Regions from separate parts of the Dactylosporangium sp. NPDC000555 genome, predicted to be linked through region 2. Evidence: riboswitches for the same ligand, from Rfam matches in the RefSeq annotation. Region 2 holds a riboswitch; the other holds the start of a gene.
What was found. Region 2 has a riboswitch for ZMP and ZTP ahead of glyA (serine hydroxymethyltransferase). Riboswitches for the same ligand answer to the same signal wherever they lie in the genome.

Region 1 (5,936 bases), on a different contig from region 2:
CCTTCCTCACACCCGGCTCCGTCTTCGCCCGGGCCGTCAGCCGTCGACGGTTCGGCCCTCCGCGAGCCTCGTGCCGCGATGTCGTCCGACGATGTGCCGAGCGGATGCGAGCCGCAGGTCGACCATCCGCAGGCCCGTCATCCACAGGCCGACACCGATCATGTCGGTGCCGTGCACGCCGAGGCCGAGCGGGTCGAGCCGGTCGCGCCGGAGGCGGGGACTGCCCGCGCCGGCTTCGTCGTGTCCAAGGCCGTCGGGAACGCCGTCGTGCGCAACGCCGTGAAGCGGCGGCTGCGACACCTCGTCCGGGCGCGCATCTCCACACTACCGGCGGGCTCGGTGCTCGTCGTGCGGGCGCTGCCCGAGGCGGCGGGGCTGCGGTACGACATGCTTGAGAGAGACCTCGACGCGGCGCTGGAAGCTGCGCGCCGACCGAAGAACCGAGGTAGCCGTCGATGAACGCCGGATCCCGGATCGTAGCCGCTCCCATCGTCGCGTACCGTCGTTGGATAAGCCCGGCACTGCCGGCGCGTTGTCGGTTCTACCCGTCGTGCAGCGCTTATGCCCTGGAGGCGGTCGGCACGCACGGCGCGATCAAGGGAATCGGTCTCGCGATCTGGCGGCTGCTGCGCTGCCACCCATTCCACCCCGGTGGGTTCGACCCGGTGCCTCCGCGCCGGGGACACTCGCCCGAGCCCGAGTCGACGTGACTGGAGCGGTGTCGTGATTAGCAAGTTGATGGCCGGGATCTACTGGCTGATCTCGAAGGTGATGCTGTTCTGGCACACCGTGTGGGATGCGATCCTGCCTGACCACCGGGTGCTGAGCACCAACTGGCAGTGGGTGCTCGCGATCGTCTTCCTCGTGATCACCGTCCGGATCGTGCTTTTCCCGATCTTCGTCAAGCAGATCAAGTCGCAGCGCGCCATGCAGGCGATTCAGCCGAAGATGAAGGAGCTGCAGGAGAAGCACAAGGGCGACCGGGAGACCCTCCAGAAGGAGGTCATGAAGCTCTACCAGGAGGAGAAGGTCAACCCGCTCATGGGCTGCCTTCCGATGTTCCTGCAGATCCCGGTGTTCATTGGCCTCCTGCACGTGCTGCGTCACCTCCGGCCGGGCATGTCCGAAACCGGGATGCAGCTCTACGGCTGGAGCAAGGCCGAGTTCCTCAGCGCCGTCGATGCCCGCCTCTTCGACGCCCCGATCGTCGCCAAGTTCAGCAGCAGCGCGGCCGAGCTGATGGAAATCAATGCGAGCTCCACCACGGTCAAGATCGTCGCTGCCATCCTGGTCGCGCTGATGATCACCACGACCTACCTGACGCAGCGTCAGATGATCAAGAAGACGGGCTGGAACACCGACCCGCAGCAGCGCATGATCCAGAAGTTCATGCTCTACGGCATCCCGTTCTTCACGCTGACCTCCGGCTGGTACTTCCCCATCGGCGTCATCATCTACTGGGTCACGAACAACGCCATCACGCTGGCCCAGCAGTACTGGGTGCTGCACAAGTACCCGCCGCCGGCGAGCGCGACGACCAACACCGTGCCGTTCAAGAGCGGCGGCACCGCCAAGGTGGCAGAGTCGAAGCCGAGCGGGTTCGCCGCGCTGTTCAGCCGGGCCAAGGAAGAGGCCGCCACGCAGCGGGCCAACGGCAAGGGCGCGGTGAAGGCGACCGGCGGCAAGGCCACAGGTGCCAAGGCGACCGGTGCGCAGGCCACCGATTCCGCCGCCAACGGCACCCCGTCCCGCGCCCCGCGGCCCGGTGCCAAGCCGATCAACCCGAAGAAGGGTGGCGCCGCGAAGCGGCAGTCGGGTTGACGCGACCGCGCCGGGTCCGCCCCTCATCGGCCCGGCGTGAGGCGCTCCCCCTGAAGCAACCCACCCCTCACCGACGACCTGTGACGGCGCCTCGGCGCCCCAAACATGCGGAGATGAGTTTCGTGACTGACACCACCAGCGATCTCGGCGCCGAGGCCTTGGGCAAGAACAAGGACACGGACCAGGACGCGGACAAGGCCCTGGGGCAGGACGCCAACCTGGATGCCGAAGAGAGCGACGACGAGGACGAGGAAGGCGCCGAGGCCCCGGCCGCCGGCGGCTCCAGCCGCGGCACCGCGGACCTGTTCCGTGAGAGCGAGATCGCGGCCGACTACGTCGAGGGACTGCTGGACATCCTCGACTACGACGGCGACATCGACGAGCTGGTCGTGAGCGGCCGCCCGGTCGTTGAGGTCGTCGAGGGCGGCGACGGCTCGGGCAAGCGGCTTCAGGCCCTGGTCGGTCAGCGGGGCGCCACGCTCGAGGCGCTGCAGGAGCTGAGCCGGCTGGCCGTGTTCCGGCAGACCGGCTCACCGAGTCGCCTGCTGCTCGACGTCGGCGGCTACCGGGCGCTGCGCCGCAAGGAGCTCGGCGCGATCGCCAAGAATGCCGCGGAGAAGGTGAAGGAGTACGGCGAGGCCGTGCGCCTGGAGCCGATGAGCGCGTTCGAGCGCAAGTGCGTGCACGACGTCATCAACGCCCTCCCCGGCGTGGAGAGCGAGTCCGAGGGCGTCGAGCCGTCCCGGCGGATCGTGGTCCGCCCGACGGCGTAGCGGCGCATCGCAGTTTCCTTACCGCCCCCGAGCCGCCAGTCACGGCTCGGGGGCGGTTGCTGTTTATCCGGCTCGTACGCCCACCCGCCCTCGGCCGTGCGCCGCTGCCCTGGTGCGCGGCGCGGTCGGGCACAACGCGGTCGGGCATAATTGGGGGTAGACGCGACTGGCGGCACCAAGGATGGGCAACCATCGGGAAGCCTCGTCGTGGGAGTCGACCGCCTGGGCTTCCACGCTCCGCGAGGAGTCGTATGTCCGAGTCGCCCGGTGTTCTCTCTTCTTCCGTTCCCTCGCCCGCGTCCGCGTCCGGCGCGTCCGCCCCGAACCCGTCGGAATCTGTGCCCGTGCCGTCCACGCCCACCGTGTCCGAGACTGTCCCGTCCGAGCCTGTCCCGTCCCGGTCCGCCGCGGCGATCCCGTCCAGCTCTGCCGCGTCCGGCGGCGCTGGCGACACTCGGCCCGGTGGCCTCGATGGCGTCCGGCCCTACGGCTCGGTCGACGCTCAGCTCGACGGTTCCGATGGCGCCCTGCCCGACGGCTCCGGTGATGCTCGCCCCGGTGGCCCTGGCGATGTTCGGCCAGATGGCTCTAGTGACGCCTCCGGCGGCTCCAGCGACGCCTCGGGCGGCTTCAGCGATGCCTCCGGTGGTTCTGGGGACGCCTCCGGTGGCTCTAGCGACGTTCGGCCTGGCGGCTCCGGTGATGTTCGGCCCGGTAGTTCCGCGCGACTGCTGCCCGGTGGTCCGGTCGCGGACCAGATCCTTGCGGACGTCGAGTCCCGGGTGGCCGCCCTGCGCTCCCGCGGCATCACCCCATCACTCGCCACCATCCTTGTCGGCGACGACGACGCGAGTGCCGGCTACATCCGCATCAAGCAGCGCCAGGCGGCCGCGCTCGGCTTCGACTCCCCGCACCGCCACCTCCCGGCGACGGCGAGCCAAGCCGACCTCCAAGCGGCGATCGACGACTTCAACGCGGATCCGGACGTACATGCGCTCCTGATTCAGTACCCGACGCCGCAACATCTCGACTACGACGCCGCCCTCATGCGCGTCGACCCGGACAAGGACGTCGACGGCATGCACCCGCTCAACCTGGGTCGCCTGGCCGCCGGCATCCCCGGCCCGCTGCCGTGCACGCCGGCGGGTATTGAGGCGCTCCTTGCGTACCACGGCATCCCTGTGAGCGGTCGCGAGGTGGTGATTTTGGGGCGCGGCGCGACCCTCGGCCGGCCACTGGCGATGCTCCTGGCCCAGAAGCGCCCGACGGCAAACGCGGCTGTGACGGTGGTGCACACCGGCGTCCCGGATTGGCCCCGGTACACCCGCCGCGCCGACATCCTCATCGCAGCCGCCGGTGTTCCGGGCATCATTCAGCCAGAGCACGTCAAGCCCGGCGCGGTCGTGGTCGGCGGCGGCGTTCGCTACGAGGGCCGCCGTCTGCTCCCCGACGTCGCGGAGTCGTGCGCCGCGGTGGCCGGCGCCATCACCCCGCGAGTGGGCGGCGTAGGCCCCACCACCGTGGCCATGCTCTTCCGCAACGCCATCGAGGCGGCGGAGCGCCGTTTCACGTGAAACAGCGCGGGGGCGTGCCACACAGCGCGCCCCCGCGCGTTCGACGCCCTATCTTGTGCGGGTGATCCAGGCTTCTCAGCCCACACGCGTGCCGAGGCCTCGGGCACCCCGAGCCCCGCCGTCATCCCCGCTGTCGGGTGTCCTGACCGCCGTCTCCACGATTCCAGCCGGTCCGTCGGGCCACGCCCGTATCCGCGTTCCCGCACTCGCCCCGCGTTCCGCGCCCTGGCCTTCCCCGCTCCCGCGCCCCCGGCCTTCCGGCGCTTCCGCGTCCGGCGCTTCCGCGTCCGGCGCTTCCGCGTCCGGCGCTTCCGCGTCCGGCGCTTCCGCGTCCGGCGCTTCCGCGTCCGGCGCTTCCGCGTCCCGCGCTTCCGCGTCCCGCGCTTCCGCGCTCGCCCGCTTGCCCGTGCCACCGCGTCGGCGCTCGCCCGCTCTCGCGTCCGCCCGCGCCCGCACTCCTGCGCCGCGCGCCCGGGTTCCGGCTTTGTGTTCTGCTGGGCCCACGCCTGTGCCCGCGTCCCGTGCCCGCGTTGTCAACGGCGGCTGAAATTTGACCCCTTCGCGACGGCTGAAAACTGACCCCCTGGTGGTCATTGGTCGTCGGTGGTGGCCGCGGGGACGCGGCCGAGGTCTCGGTTCTTGAGTCGGTAGCTGTCGCCTTTGAGGGCGATGACTTCGGTGTGGTGGACGAGGCGGTCGATCATGGCGGCGGCGACGACGTCGTCGCTGAAGACCTCACCCCAGCGGCCGAAGGGTTTGTTCGAGGTGATGATCACCGAGGAGCGTTCGTAGCGGGCCGATACGAGTTGGAAGAACGGGTTCGCCGCTTCGGGTTCGAACGGGATTTAGCCAACTTCATCGATGATCAGCAGCGGGATCCGGCCGAGCTTGGTGATCTCGTCCTGCAGCCGGCCGGCGTGGTGGGCGGCGGCCAGGCGGGCGACCCACTCGGCGGCGGTGGCGAACGCGACGCGATGCCCGGCTTGGCAGGCGCGGATGCCCAGGCCGATGGCGAGCATGGTCTTGCCGGTGCCTGGCGGCCCCAGGAAGATCACGTTCTCCCGGCCGGCGACGAAGTCGAGGGTGCCGAGGTGGGCGATGACGTCGCGTTTAAGTGAGCGTTGGTGGTCGTAGTCGAACTCCTCGAGGGTCTTGCGGGCGGGGAACCGGGCGGCTCGGATGCGGTCCTCACCGCCGTGGGCGTCGCGGGCGGCGACCTCGCGTTGCAGGCAGGCGGCGAGGAACTCCTCCCTCGGCGCGGGCCCGGTCACCGAGGCGGATGACCGCGTCGCGCAGGGTTGGGGCTTTCAACGCCCGGGTGAGGTAGGCGATCTCGGCGGTGGTGTCCCGCCCGGCGGCGACGGTGGCGGTGGTGCCGGTCTTGGTGGGCATCAGTGCTCCAGCAGGTCGAGTGGCTCGGGTGGGTCGATGAACGTCCAGACGTGGACGGGGTGCCCGGCCAGCACCGCGTGGGTCTCCACCCGGCTGCCCGGGCTGTGGCGGGCCGGGGTGCGGGTCACGGTGGTGTGCAGCAGGCCGGCGTAGGCGGCCACGGCCGCGGCGCGGACGGCCGGGTCGCCGGCGTGCCGGCCGATCTGGATGCTGATGTCGGTCTCGGACACGCTCACCGACACCCCAGTGGTGTCGGCGGCCTCAACGAGCGCGGCGGCGGCCAGCAGCGACGCCGCGGCGGTCAGTGCGGTCGCGGCGGGCATCAGGCCACCTGCCGCATCGGCTCGTCGCCGGTCAGGCCGAACAGCCGGTCGTA
Region 2 (5,936 bases):
CGACGACGGCATCGCCATGGGCCACGGCGGGATGCTCTACTCGCTGCCCAGTCGCGAGCTGATCGCCGACGCCGTCGAGTACATGGTGCAGGCCCACTGCGCCGATGCCCTCGTGTGCATCTCCAACTGCGACAAGATCACGCCCGGCATGCTGCTCGCGGCCCTGCGCCTCAACATCCCGACCGTGTTCGTCTCCGGCGGCCCGATGGAGGCCGGCAAGACGGTCGCCATCGCGGGCGTGGTGCACGACAAGGACGCCAAGCTCGACCTCATCGACGCGATGATCGCCTCGGCGAACGAGGCCGTCACCGACGAGGAGCTCGGCCAGATCGAGCGCTCCGCCTGCCCGACGTGCGGATCGTGCTCCGGGATGTTCACCGCCAACTCCATGAACTGCCTCACCGAGGCGATCGGCCTGGCGCTGCCGGGCAACGGCTCGACCCTCGCGACGCACGCCGCCCGCCGCGGCCTGTTCGAGCGCGCCGGGTCACTGATCGTCGATCTTTGCCGGCGGTACTACGAGCAGGACGACGCCTCGGTCCTGCCGCGCGCGATCGCCTCTCGGCCGGCGTTCGAAAACGCCGTCGCCCTCGACGTCGCGATGGGCGGCTCGACCAACACCATCCTGCACCTGCTGGCCGCGGCCCGCGAGGCGGAGCTGGACTTCTCCGTCGCGGACATCGACGCGATCTCGCGCCGGGTGCCCTGCCTGGCGAAGGTGGCCCCCAACACGCAGAAGTACCACATGGAGGACGTTCACCGGGCCGGCGGGATTCCGGCGATCCTGGGTGAGCTTTCGCGGGCCGGGCTGCTGGATGAGTCCGTCTGGTCGGTACATTCTCCGACATTTCGGGAATGGGTCGACAAATGGGATATCCGTAGCGGGAAGGCGTCCGAGGAGGCCCTGGAGCTGTTCCACGCGGCGCCCGGGGGCGTCCGGACCACCGAGCCGTTCTCGACGACGAACCGGTGGCACTCGCTCGACACCGATGACTCGGGCGGATGCATCCGCGGCGTCGAGCACGCGTACAGCGCCGACGGCGGGCTCGCGATCCTCTTCGGCAACCTCGCGCCCGACGGGTGCGTCGTGAAAACCGCCGGCGTGCCCGAGGAGAACCTGCGCTTCTCCGGCCGCGCCCGCGTCTTCGAGTCGCAGGACGACGCCGTCGAGGGCATCCTCGCCAAGCGGGTCGTCGCGGGCGACGTCGTGGTCATCCGCTACGAGGGCCCCAGGGGCGGGCCGGGCATGCAGGAGATGCTGTACCCGACGTCCTTTCTCAAGGGCCGTGGCCTCGGCCGCGCCTGCGCGCTGATCACGGACGGCCGCTTCTCCGGCGGTACCTCCGGCCTGTCGATCGGCCACATCAGCCCCGAGGCGGCCGGCGGCGGCCTGATCGCCCTCGTCGAGGAGGGCGACACGATCGACATCGACATCCCGGCCCGCTCCATCGAGCTGCGCGTCGGCGACGAGGAGCTCGCCGCCCGGCGCATCGCGCAGGAGAAGCGTGACCGTCCGTACACCCCGCTCGACCGTGAGCGCCCGGTGTCGGCCGCTTTGCGCGCTTATGCCTCGATGGCGACCTCGGCGAGTGACGGCGCTTACCGGCGCGTTCCGTAACTGAACGCCTTCCCCGGTGGCCGGTTCCACTATGATCGACGTCATCTGCGACTGGCGCACGTCAAGGTGGAACCGACCACCGGGGAGCTCCTAAGCATCGCGGCACCGCGCGCCTGGGTGCCCGATCGGCACCTGCCAGGAGGAAGCGCATGCACGTCCCAGCACTGACCGCCCTCAGCGAGGCCGACCCGGAGCTGGCCGGTCTGATCCAGAACGAGGCCGAGCGGCAGCACGACACCCTCCGGATGATCGCCTCGGAGAACTACGTCTCCCAGGCCGTCCTGGAGGCCACCGGCACCGTCCTGACCAACAAGTACTCCGAGGGCTACCCCGGCAAGCGGTACTACGAGGGCCAGCGGTTCATCGACCCGATCGAGGAACTCGCGATCGCCCGGGCCAAGTCGCTCTTCGGCGTCGACCACGCCAACGTCCAGCCGTACTCCGGCTCCCCGGCCAACCTCGCCGTGTACATGGCCCTCGCGAAGCCGGGCGACACGATCATGGGCATGGCGCTGCCCATGGGCGGCCACCTGACCCACGGCTGGTCGGTCTCGGCCACCGGCGCCTGGTTCCGCGCCGTGCAGTACACCGTCCGCAAGTCCGACGGCCGCGTCGACTTCGACGAGGTGCGCGACATCGCGCTGCGCGAACGGCCGAAGCTCATCTTCTCCGGTGGTACGGCGATCCCGCGCACGATCGACTTCCCGCGCTTCGCCGAGATCGCCCGCGAGGTCGGCGCCGTGCTCGTCGCCGACATCGCCCACATCGCCGGCCTGATCGCCGGCGGCGCGCACCCGTCCCCGGTCGGCCACGCCGAGGTCATCTCGACCACCACGCACAAGACCCTGCGCGGCCCGCGCGGCGCGATGCTCATGTGCGACGAGCAGCACGCGAAGGCCATCGACAAGGCCGTCTTCCCCGGCCTGCAGGGCGGCCCGCACAACCACACCACGGCGGGCATCGCGGTCGCGCTGGGCGAGGCGGCGACGCCGCAGTTCCGGGCGTACGCGCACCAGGTCGTCGCCAACGCCAAGGCGCTGGCCGAGGCCCTCGTCGAGCGCGGCTTCGACCTGGTCTCGGGCGGCACCGACAACCACCTGATCCTGCTCGACCTGACCGGCAAGGGCATCGGCGGCAAGCCGGTGGCGAAGGCGCTGGACCGCGCCGGCATCGAGACCAACTACAACACCGTGCCGTACGACACCCGCAAGCCCTTCGACCCGTCGGGCGTGCGGCTCGGCACCCCCGCGCTTACCACGCGCGGCCTGACCGAGGCCCAGATGCCCCAGGTGGCCGACTGGATCTCCCGCGCCGTCGACGCTGCGGTCAAGGAGGACGAGCCGGTGCTGGACGTCGTCGCGGGCGAGGTCCGGGAGCTGCTGTCGGCGTACCCGATGGCCGGCTGGCGGTAGACCTGCCACAAAGGGGCGCCCCGTTCGCGGGCGCCCCTTTGCTTTGTTCTTACTTACGGCGGAGGAAGCGCCGGGACCGCGCTTTGGGCTCCTCGTCGAGATTGAGCTCGAGCGGCGCTAGATCTTCGAACGCCCCCTCGTCCCACTTGCGCTGCTCAGGGATCCGGTCCCCGTCACCCCCGCGGCGATCGCTTTCCTGGTACCCGCCGTCCTGCTTCCCATCAGCGACTCGTCCCGCGCCGAAACCTCGATCACCGGCCGTCCGGTCGCCGCCGACTCGGTCGGCAGCGGCTCGGTCGGCAGTGGCAGCCCAGTCCGCGACGGCAGCTCGATCGGCAGTGGCAGTTCGGTCAGTGGCAGTTCGGTCAGTGGTAGCCGCTCGATCGGCAGTGGCAGCCTGATCGGCAGTCGCAGCCCAGTCCGCGACGGCAGCCCGGTCAGTGGTGGCCGCTCGATCGGCAGCAGTTCGGTCGACGGCGGCCCGGTCGCCAGCAGCCGCCCGGTCAGCGCCGGCGGCTCGATCGGCACCGGTGGCTCGGTCGGCAGTGCCGTCGTTTCCGGCCGCCGTGCGGTCCCATCGGCTGGTCGCCTCGGTCGCCCACCCTGCGCCCGCGCCTGCGTCGCCGCCCCCGCGCTCCGGCTCGGCCGCGGGTGCGGCGTCCTTGCCGGCGCCCTTCTTCCGTCCCCAACGCGAGCGCTTGGCCTTCTCAGCGGCCCCGGCCGGCTTGGCCTCGGCGTCCCACCAGGCCTCCTCCTGCCCGCCGCCCGCGCCGCCACCCTGCCCTTGCCACGCCTCCGCGCGCGCGTCTTGCCCGCGCTGATCCGGCGCAGCCGTCCACGCCTCGGCGCGACCACCCTCGTCACCCCGGTCCGGAGCACTCGGCCACTCCCCGAAGCGCCCAGCCTCCTCCCGCGCGTTCGGAGCGCCCGGCCACGTCCCGGCTCGGTCGCCCTCGTCACGCGGGTTCGAAGCGCCCGGCCACGACCCGGCCCGGTCGCCCTCGTCACGCGGGTTCCGAGTGCTCGGGAACGCTTCGGTGCGCCCTCCCTCCTCCCACGCGTTCGGAGCGCCCGGCCACGACCCGGCCCGGTCACTCTCGTCACGCGGGTTCCGAGTGCTCGGGAACGCCTCGGTGCGCCCAGCCTCCTCCCACGCGTTCGGAGCGCCCGGCCACGACCCTGCGCGGCCACCCTCCTCCCGCGCGTTCGGAGTGCTCGGGAACGCTTCGGTGCGCCCAACCTCCTCGCGCGGATGCGGCTGGCCCGGCCAGGCCCCGCCGCTCACCGGCCGGTCATCGGCCCCCGGAACGCTGGTCCACGCCCCTGTGCTCCCGGACTGCTCACGCGCGCCGCCAAACGTCGGCCGCGCCTCGGCACCTGCACCGCCAGTCCGATCGTTCGACCCAGAAACGTTGGACTCCGCGTCCGCGCGGGATTCGGAGACCTCGCGTTCGGCCGCCTGCTGAGCCGCCCGATCCCGCCGCCGGATCGACCGCGACGCCGGGTCCGACTCCCAGGATCGCCGAAGCTCGAGTGGCTTGGCCACGAGCTCGGGCGCATCCCCCTCGAACAGGCTCCCGCCCCACGAGGGCCGCTCCCCACGCGCGGCGGGCGGACGCGCAACGGACGGCCGATCCTCAGTTCCACGATCGAAGGACGGCTGCTCCGCCGCACGCCACTCAACCGCCGGCCGCTCCGCCGCGGACGCCTCAGCGGGCGAGCTCTCCGCTGCGCGCCACTCAACCGAGGGTCGCTCCACCGCGGACGGCTCCACGGGAGATCTCTCCGCTGCGCGCCACTCAGCCGAGGGCCGTTCCGCCGACGACGCCTCCGCGGGCGGCGCGGCTGCGGCGCTCCAGTCAACCGACGGCCACTCCACCGGCGACGGCAGGGACTGGGACTCCGCTGGCGGCGTCTCCGCCGCACGCCATTCCACCGACGGCCGCTGCACCGGGGACGGCTCCACGAGGGGCGTCTCCACGGAACGCCACTCCACCGACGGCCGCTCCGTGGGCCGCCATTCCGACGACAGCCCCTCTAGCGACGACGGCTCCGCAGACGGCTGCTCCGCCGGAGGTGCCTCGGCCGAGGACCACTCGAACGGTGGCCGGTCGTCCGCCCACCCCCTCCGCGCGGGTGCGGACGGTTCGCCCTGCGGCTCCGCGGCACGCTCGGACACGCCCCATGCACTCCGCGGCTCCGCCGTCGACGGCTCGGCCGCGACACTCGGCCGTTCCACCGGCGGCTCGGGTGCGAACGAGTCGCGCCACGAGGGGGTCGCGGGCGGCTCGGGTGCGGCAGTCCAGGGCTCCACCGCCGGACGCGCGGGCGCGGCAGTCCACAGCTCGGAACCCACGTGCTCGGAAGCGGCCGCCGCAGTCCACGGCTCGGAAGCCGAACGCTCGGATGCGGACGCCGCGCTCCACGACTCCGAGATCGGAGGCTCGGATGCGGGCGCCGCACTCCACGGCTCAGAACCCGGACGCTCGGAAGCGGGCGGCGCAGTCCACGACTCAGAACCCGGACGCTCGGGAGCGGAACCGGTCTCCTCGGGCTCGGTCCATGCTCGCCGACGGCCGCCTGTGCCCTCATCGGCTGCCGAACTGGGCCACGTCCCCGCCTCGTACGTCACCGGGAAGTCGTCGGCCGAGCTACTCCACCGGAACCGATCCCCGGACGCAGGTACGTCACCGCTGCCCGTGCTCGACCACGACGCCCCCGACGACCACGTGTCAGAACCGCCGTCGCCCTCCGTTCGGACGCGTTCCGGCCGGGTCGGCTCGGCGGGCGAGGGTTCCGAGGTGGCGCCGTACGACAAGGATGTTCCCTCCGCAGCCCACGCCGCCAGCCGGCTGGCGGAGTCGTTGTCCCAGTCGCCGACCAGCTCCCGGGTCGATCGTGCCTCC

Region 1: it holds a riboswitch for ZMP and ZTP, as region 2 does, so the genes downstream of both, ABT297_RS19480 (bifunctional 5,10-methylenetetrahydrofolate dehydrogenase/5,10-methenyltetrahydrofolate cyclohydrolase) here and glyA (serine hydroxymethyltransferase) in region 2, are expected to answer to the same signal.

The regions. Positions count from the first base shown of each region.
Region 1 covers NZ_JBEPDB010000030.1:323-6,258, reverse strand. The annotation lists gene rnpA (ribonuclease P protein component) at 1-459, shown strand, start outside; partial or broken gene yidD (membrane protein insertion efficiency factor YidD) at 456-727, shown strand; gene yidC (membrane protein insertase YidC) at 739-1,821, shown strand; gene ABT297_RS19485 (Jag family protein) at 1,944-2,594, shown strand; ZMP/ZTP riboswitch at 2,747-2,829, shown strand; gene ABT297_RS19480 (bifunctional 5,10-methylenetetrahydrofolate dehydrogenase/5,10-methenyltetrahydrofolate cyclohydrolase) at 3,323-4,168, shown strand; partial or broken gene istB (IS21-like element helper ATPase IstB) at 4,759-5,560, opposite strand; gene ABT297_RS19470 (hypothetical protein) at 5,560-5,883, opposite strand; partial or broken gene ABT297_RS19465 (Mu transposase domain-containing protein) at 5,883-5,936, opposite strand, start outside.
Region 2 covers NZ_JBEPDB010000016.1:70,038-75,973, reverse strand. The annotation lists gene ilvD (dihydroxy-acid dehydratase) at 1-1,618, shown strand, start outside; ZMP/ZTP riboswitch at 1,656-1,744, shown strand; gene glyA (serine hydroxymethyltransferase) at 1,768-3,030, shown strand; gene ABT297_RS13320 (hypothetical protein) at 3,080-5,936, opposite strand, start outside.